2 regions of the Streptomyces sp. enrichment culture genome follow, and region 1 is predicted to be linked to the other one. Evidence: riboswitches for the same ligand, from Rfam matches in the RefSeq annotation. Region 1 holds a riboswitch; the other holds the start of a gene.
The links. Region 1 has a riboswitch for cobalamin ahead of ACSU6L_RS12615 (ribonucleoside-diphosphate reductase subunit alpha). Riboswitches for the same ligand answer to the same signal wherever they lie in the genome.
Positions count from the first base shown of each region.

Region 2: linked by a shared signal. The riboswitch ahead of ACSU6L_RS06055 (energy-coupling factor ABC transporter permease) and the one ahead of ACSU6L_RS12615 (ribonucleoside-diphosphate reductase subunit alpha) in region 1 are both predicted to bind cobalamin.

Region 1 covers NZ_OZ186847.1:3,009,375-3,013,004, forward strand. Annotated here, with positions in the region: gene mctP (monocarboxylate uptake permease MctP) at 1-452, shown strand, start outside; gene ACSU6L_RS12610 (hypothetical protein) at 722-1,123, shown strand; cobalamin riboswitch at 1,549-1,685, shown strand; gene ACSU6L_RS12615 (ribonucleoside-diphosphate reductase subunit alpha) at 1,811-3,630, shown strand, end outside.
Region 2 covers NZ_OZ186847.1:1,404,065-1,407,694, forward strand. Annotated here, with positions in the region: gene ACSU6L_RS06040 (glycerophosphodiester phosphodiesterase family protein) at 1-205, shown strand, start outside; gene ACSU6L_RS06045 (PaaI family thioesterase) at 403-897, opposite strand; gene ACSU6L_RS06050 (winged helix-turn-helix transcriptional regulator) at 1,013-1,480, shown strand; cobalamin riboswitch at 1,563-1,747, shown strand; gene ACSU6L_RS06055 (energy-coupling factor ABC transporter permease) at 1,779-2,486, shown strand; gene ACSU6L_RS06060 (energy-coupling factor ABC transporter substrate-binding protein) at 2,486-2,839, shown strand; gene cbiQ (cobalt ECF transporter T component CbiQ) at 2,846-3,595, shown strand; gene ACSU6L_RS06070 (energy-coupling factor ABC transporter ATP-binding protein) at 3,592-3,630, shown strand, end outside.

The DNA.
Region 1 (3,630 bases):
TGGTGAAGGTGGGCGCGCTGGCCTTCGTCCTGACCATGGACAAGACCGTCGCCATCAACTTCCAGCTGCTGGGCGGCATCTGGATCCTGCAGACCTTCCCGGCCCTGGTCGGCGGCCTGTTCACGCGCTGGTTCCACCGCTGGGCGCTGCTCGCCGGCTGGGCGGTCGGCATGCTCTACGGCACGATCGCCGCGTACGGGGTGGCCTCGCCGACGCAGAAGCACTTCGGCGGCTCGTCGAAGGAGATCCCGGGCATCGGGGAGATCGGCTACATCGGCCTCACCGCGTTCGTGCTCAACGTCGTGGTGACCGTGGTCCTGACCTTCGTCCTGAAGGCCGTCAAGGCCCCCGAGGGCGTCGACGAGACCAAGCCGGAGGACTACACGGCCGACGCGGGCGACCCGGGAGTCCAGGTGGAGCTGCCGCCGGCGACGGCGGGATCGGCCCACTGACCGCGCCTCGGTTTTCGACGGCGGCCCGCGAGTTGCGGGCCGCCGTCTGCTGCGAAAGGGGACCGTGTCCTGGCCGGTCTGCATCCTGTACAACGGTCGACCGTGGTGGTCCCGCGAAGTGTCGGCACCCAGCCCCGAGGGAGCCCTGGTGTCCGCCCGCCAGATCGCCGACCTGTTCAACCAAAGGCTCCGTCACTGGGCTACCCGGCCCTGTTCTCCGCACACGGTGGCCCCTGCCCGACCCCTCAGTAGTGACTCAGGAGGTCCCCATGACCTCGGTATCCGGCAGCCAGCGCACATTCAACGTGAAGGTCCAGCAGGTGTCCGGCACCAACTCCGCAGATCTCGGAAGCGCCTTCAGGGTGGGCAGCGTGGCGGCCGCCACCGGTACGGCACTGTCCAGCCCCGGCGAACCGCTGACCGTGGACATCAAGGTGGAGAACTTCCGGGGCGAGGCCGCCACGGTCACCGCCGCCGTCAGCGACCAGTCGGGCAGCAACGCGTTCTTCGGCGAGGGCACCCTGCACTGGGACGAGGGCGAGACGGACGAGCTGTGGATCCAGTTCACCGGCTTCCCGCCGCAGGCGGACCAGGTGACGCCGACCGGCTCCTGCGAGTACTCCCTCATCTCCTCCGGCCCGGACGTGGACGTACGCGTCTTCACGGTCTGATTGCCCGATCGGTCGGATTCACTCGATCAGTCTCGATCAGTCATCGATTCACGCGGCCTGAACCACGCCCGCGTCCGCCGTGCCATCTGAACCCGGAAGCGGCGCAGTCGGCGCACCCTCATCGCGCTGCGGACCGAGGGCGCGCCAGCCGGCCGGGGGCGTGTTCGGGGTCCACAGGCTGTGCTTGCGGTATCCGCCGGTGGCGCGGGCGGGGAAGCCGATCGGCGCGGCTCACGGGCGCACCTCGCCCGGTGGGCGGCGGACGGCCCTCGTCGGGGGACGCCCTCGTCATGATGCGGTCTCCTCACGCGAGTCCTGGGCTCATGGAAACGGCGAGACACTTGGCTTTTGCCGTGGCCAGTTGACAGTGTGAAACCACCCGGACACAACATCTGGGGGTGTCACCGTCACCCGGCACAACATGTATGCTCATGCTCGCTGTCGCCGCAGGGGAATCCGGTGCGAATCCGGAACTGTCCCGCAACGGTGTACTCATGCGCGTATGCCCGCATACGCGCACACGAGCGTCAGTCCGAGGACCTGCCGACAGTGCGCCCGGCCGTCCGGTCCGGGTGCCTGACGTCCGGGCCTCGTGGAATGGGCCGGTGGACGCGACGCCGTGTGCGCTCGTGAGCTGCCCCCTGCCCTCGACCGAGGCCCCCGTGCCCAGCGAGGGAGAGCCCCCACGTGACCATCGCGCCCGCAGATCCGGCCTCAGCAGCGACCCGGTCGAACGACGACGGTCCCGGTGCCGCGCTGCTGCGGACCCTGACCGAGCTGACCGCCGACCTCCCCGACGCCGACCCCGGCCGGGTCGCTGCCGCCGCGCTGCGCGGCCGGTCCGCCCACGCGGACGACGCGGAGCTGCGCGAGCTGGCCACGGAGGCGGCCGCCGGCCTGATCTCCGAGGACCCCGCGTACAGCAGGCTGGCCGCCCGCCTGCTGGCGATCGGCATCGCCGCCGAGGCCGCCTCGCAGGGTGTCACGTCCTTCACCGAGTCCGTCGCCGTCGGCCACCGCGAGGGCCTGATCGCCGACCGCACCGCCGAGTTCGTGCGGCTGCACGCCGACCGCCTGGACGCCCTCGTCGACCGCACCGCCGACGACCGCTTCGGCTACTTCGGCCTGCGCACCCTGCACAGCCGATATCTGCTGCGCCACCCGATCACCCGCAAGGTCGTCGAGACGCCCCAGCACTTCCTGCTGCGGGTCGCCGCCGGTCTCGCCGAGGACGACACCACGCACTCCCTGGACGAGGTCGCGGCGCTCTACGGGCTCATGAGCCGCCTCGACTACCTGCCCTCCTCCCCCACGCTGTTCAACTCGGGCACCCGGCACCCCCAGATGTCGTCCTGCTACCTCCTGGACTCCCCCAAGGACGAGCTGGACTCCATCTACGACCGCTACCACCAGGTCGCCCGGCTCTCGAAGCACGCCGGCGGCATCGGCCTGTCGTACAGCCGCATCCGCTCGCGCGGTTCGCTGATCCGCGGCACCAACGGCCACTCCAACGGCATCGTCCCGTTCCTGAAGACCCTCGACGCCTCGGTCGCCGCGGTGAACCAGGGCGGCCGGCGCAAGGGGGCCGCCGCGGTCTACCTGGAGACCTGGCACTCCGACATCGAGGAGTTCCTGGAGCTGCGCGACAACACCGGTGAGGACGCCCGCCGCACCCACAACCTGAACCTGGCGCACTGGATCCCGGACGAGTTCATGCGCCGCGTGAACGCCGACGGGCAGTGGTCCCTGTTCTCCCCCGCCGACGTGCCGGAGCTGGTCGACCTGTGGGGCGAGGAGTTCGACGCGGCGTACCGCAAGGCCGAGGCGGCGGGCCTCGCCCGCAAGACCATCCCCGCCCGCGACCTGTACGGCCGGATGATGCGCACCCTGGCGCAGACCGGCAACGGCTGGATGACCTTCAAGGACGCCGCCAACCGCACCGCCAACCAGACCGCCGAGCCGGGCCACGTCGTCCACTCCTCCAACCTCTGCACGGAGATCCTGGAAGTCACCGACGACGGCGAGACGGCGGTCTGCAACCTGGGCTCCGTCAATCTCGGCGCGTTCGTCGCCGACAGCGACATCGACTGGGAGCGGCTGGACTCCACGGTCCGCACGGCCGTCACCTTCCTCGACCGCGTGGTCGACATCAACTTCTACCCGACCGAGCAGGCGGGCCGCTCCAACGCCAAGTGGCGCCCCGTCGGCCTCGGCGCGATGGGCCTGCAGGACGTGTTCTTCAAGTTGCGCCTGCCGTTCGACTCGCCGGAGGCGAGGGCCCTGTCCACGCGGATCGCCGAGCGGATCATGCTCGCCGCGTACGAGGCCTCCGCCGACCTGGCCGAGCGCAGCGGCCCGCTGCCGGCCTGGGAGCAGACCCGTACCGCCCGGGGTGTGCTGCACCCAGACCACTACGGCGTGGAGCCCGCCTGGCCGGAGCGCTGGGCGGCGCTGCGGGCCCGGATCGCGCGGGTCGGCATGCGCAACTCGCTGCTCCTGGCGATCGC
Region 2 (3,630 bases), 1.6 Mb from region 1:
CGACCGGACGATGATCACCGACGCCCATGCGCGCGGGCTGAAGGTGATCCCGTGGACCTGCGACGACCCGGGCACGGTCGCCGCGCTGATGGACCTGGGCGTGGACGGCGTCATCACCAACTACCCCGACCGGGTGCGGGCGTTGATGGCCGAGCGGGGCATGCGGCTGCCCAAGCAGTACCACCCGCGGGGCCGGCACCGGTGAGGGACGACACGGGGCCGGCTCGGTCCGGTCGGCGGCCCGGCGCCCGACGGCGCCGGACGGCGCCCGACGGCGCCTGTCACCAGCGGACGCCGGCCACCAGGCACCGGCCACCACGCACCAGGCACCGGCCACCAGGCACCGGCCACCACGCACCAGGCACCGACCACTGGCCCTGGCCACCAGCCACCAGCGGATCCTCACCCCCGCGGCACCGGAAAGATCATGCACGTACTCGTCGCATGGGCGAGCAGCCGGTCCTTGTCGTCGAGGAGGCGGGCCTCGGCGAGTGCGGTGCGGCGGCCGCCGTTGAGGACGGTGCCGACGGCGCGGACGCGGCCGGTGTCGACGGTGACCGGGCGGAGGAACTTCACCGCGAGGTCGACCGAGGTGTAGCCCGTGCCCTGCGGCAGGGTGGACTGGACGGCGCAGCCGGCGGCCGAGTCGAGGAGGGTGGCGTAGACGCCGCCGTGCATGCTGCCGATGGGGTTGTAGTGCTCCTCGCCGGGCAGCAGGGAGAAGACCGCGTGTCCGTGGTCGACCTCGTCGAGGGTGAAGCCGAGGGTGGCCGCGAGGGGTGCCGCGGGCAGGCGTCCGGCGACGACGTCGCGGAGGAAGTCCAGCCCCGTGCCCCGGCCGACGGCGGCTGCCGAGGTCGCGGGGTCCTCCCACTCGTACGTGCGTGACCGTCCCATGGCGTCGTTTCCTCCTCCGACTCCTGGCTTCACCCGATGAAGCCAGCCAGCCCGCCGAAGCTAGCCCGCGCGCGAGCTGACTGTCAATGACGAAGCCAGGGGCTACGATGAGGGCATGGAGTGGCTGGAGATCAGCACGGAGAACTGCACGGTCCAGCGCGCCCTCGACGTGGTCGGCGAGAAGTGGACGCTGCTGATCCTGCGTGACGCGTTCAACGGGGTCCGCCGTTTCGACGCCTTCCGCCGCCATGTGGGCCTGTCCGAGGCGGTCCTCTCCGACCGGCTGCGCAAGCTGGTCGCGGCCGGGATCCTGGACACCGTCCCCTACCGGGAGGAGGGCAGCCGGACCCGGCACGAGTACCGGCTGACCCCCAAGGGCCGGGATCTGTGGCCCGTACTGATGGCGCTGCGGCAGTGGGGTGAGACACATCTCGCCGACCCCGACGGCCCGGTCCTGGACGTCGCGCACCGCGACTGCGGGACCCCCGTACGGGTCGTCGTCGAGTGCTCCGGCGACCGCGCTCCGCTCGCTCCCACCGAGGTCACGGTACGTCCCGGCCCAGCGGCCCGCCCGCGACCCTGAACTGCGCGCTTGCTCGCGGGGCGTGCGCCGGTGTGCCGGTGGGCGCCCCCGGGCGCCGCTTGTCACCACCCCGAGCCGGGCATTACTGTCACCACGCCTTGGTGAACGGGAAATCCGGTGTGATGCCGGTGCGGCCCTCGCCACTGTGATCGGGAAGTCCGGCTCCAGCCCTCACGGGCAGCCACTGGGTCCTCCGGGACCCGGGAAGGCGGAGTTCGGGCGGTGTCACCCGTAAGCCAGGAGACCGGCCAAGGCGCGTCAACCATCCACGAGGTGCTGGAGAGGGTCTGTTCGAGCCATGCACATAGCCGAGGGTTTTCTTCCTCCGGCGCACGCGGTCGCCTGGGGCGTCGCGTCCGCCCCGTTCGTCGTCCACGGCGTCCGACGACTCACCCGTGAAGTCCGGGAACACCCCGAGAGCACCCTGCTGCTCGGCGCGTCCGGAGCCTTCACCTTCGTCCTGTCCGCGCTCAAGCTGCCGTCCGTGACGGGCAGTTGCTCCCACCCGACCGGCACCGGTCTGGGCGCCGTCCTGTTCCGCCCGCCGATCATGGCGGTGCTGGGCACCATCACCCTGCTCTTCCAGGCCCTGCTCCTCGCCCACGGCGGCCTGACCACCCTCGGCGCCAACGTGTTCTCGATGGCGATCGTCGGCCCCTGGGCCGGGTACGGCGTCTACGCGCTGCTGCGCCGGTACGACGTGCCGCTGATGGTCTCCGTGTTCTTCGGCGCGTTCGTCGCCGACCTGTCCACGTACTGCGTCACCAGCGTCCAGCTGGCCCTCGCCTTCCCCGACCCGAGCAGCGGGTTCCTCGGCGCGCTCGGCAAGTTCGGCGCCATCTTCGCCGTCACCCAGATCCCGCTCGCCGTGAGCGAGGGCCTGCTCACGGTGCTCGTGATGCGGCTGCTGGTGCAGTCCAGCAAGGGCGAACTGACCCGGCTCGGCGTGCTGGTGGCCGGCAAGCGGGCCGAGAACGCGAAGACCGGTTCCGAGGCGGTGGCGTGATGAAGAAGAGCACGAGGATCAACCTGCTGCTGCTGCTCGCCGTGGCGGCGCTCGCCGTCCTGCCGCTCGTCCTCGGCCTCGGCGACCACAAGGAGGAGCCTTTCACCGGCTCCGACGGCGAGGCCGAGACGGCGATCACCGAACTCGACCCGGACTACGAGCCCTGGTTCTCGCCCCTGTACGAGCCGCCGTCCGGAGAGATCGAGTCGGCGCTGTTCTCCCTCCAGGCGGCGATCGGCGCGGGGGTCCTCGCCTACTACTTCGGGCTGCGGCGCGGACGACGGCAGGGCGAACAGCGCGCCCTGGCGCGGCAGGACGCCGCCCCGGGCGGTACCGGCGAGCCCGGCGTCTGAGCGCCCGTGCTGCCGATCGACGCGGCGGCGCACAGCAGTCGCTGGCGCCGCCGTCATCCCGTGGACAAGGCCGTGCTCGGGCTCGGTCTCACCGTGCTCGCGATCGCGTTGCCGCCCTGGCCGGGCGCGGCGCTGGTGCTGCTGACGGCGCTGGTGGTGCTGCTCGGCCCGGCGGGCGTGCCCGGGCGCCGGCTGTGGCGGGCGTACCGGGTGCCGCTCGGGTTCTGCGTGAGCGGCGCGGCCACGCTGCTGGTTCAGGTGGGCGGGCCCGGAGGGTTCGTGGCGCTCGCCCCCTCCGGCCCGGCCCGCGCCGGGGAGCTGCTGCTGCGCACCTCGGCCGCCTCGCTGGGGGTGCTGCTGTTCGCCTTCACCACGCCGATGTCCGACCTGCTGCCCCGGCTGGTGCGGGCGGGAGTGCCCGCGCCGGTCGTGGACGTCGCCCTGGTGACGTACCGGATGAGCTTCCTGCTGCTGGAGTCGGTGCGGCTGATCCGGGACGCGCAGGCCGCCCGGCTCGGCCACACCACGCGGGCCGCGACGTGGCGTTCGCTGGCCGGACTCGGCGCCACCGCCTTCGTGCGGGCCTTCGACCGGGCGGCACGCCTCCAGGCGGGGCTCGCCGGGCGCGGCTACGACGGCACCCTGCGCGTGCTGGTTCCCGAGGCCCGGGTCTCCGCCCGGTTCACGGCTGCCAGCTGCGCCCTGCTCGCGGCGCTGGCCGCGCTCACCTTCGTACTGGAAAGGCCGCTGACATGAGCGAGGCCCCTGCCCTGGTCGCCCTGCGGGGCGTG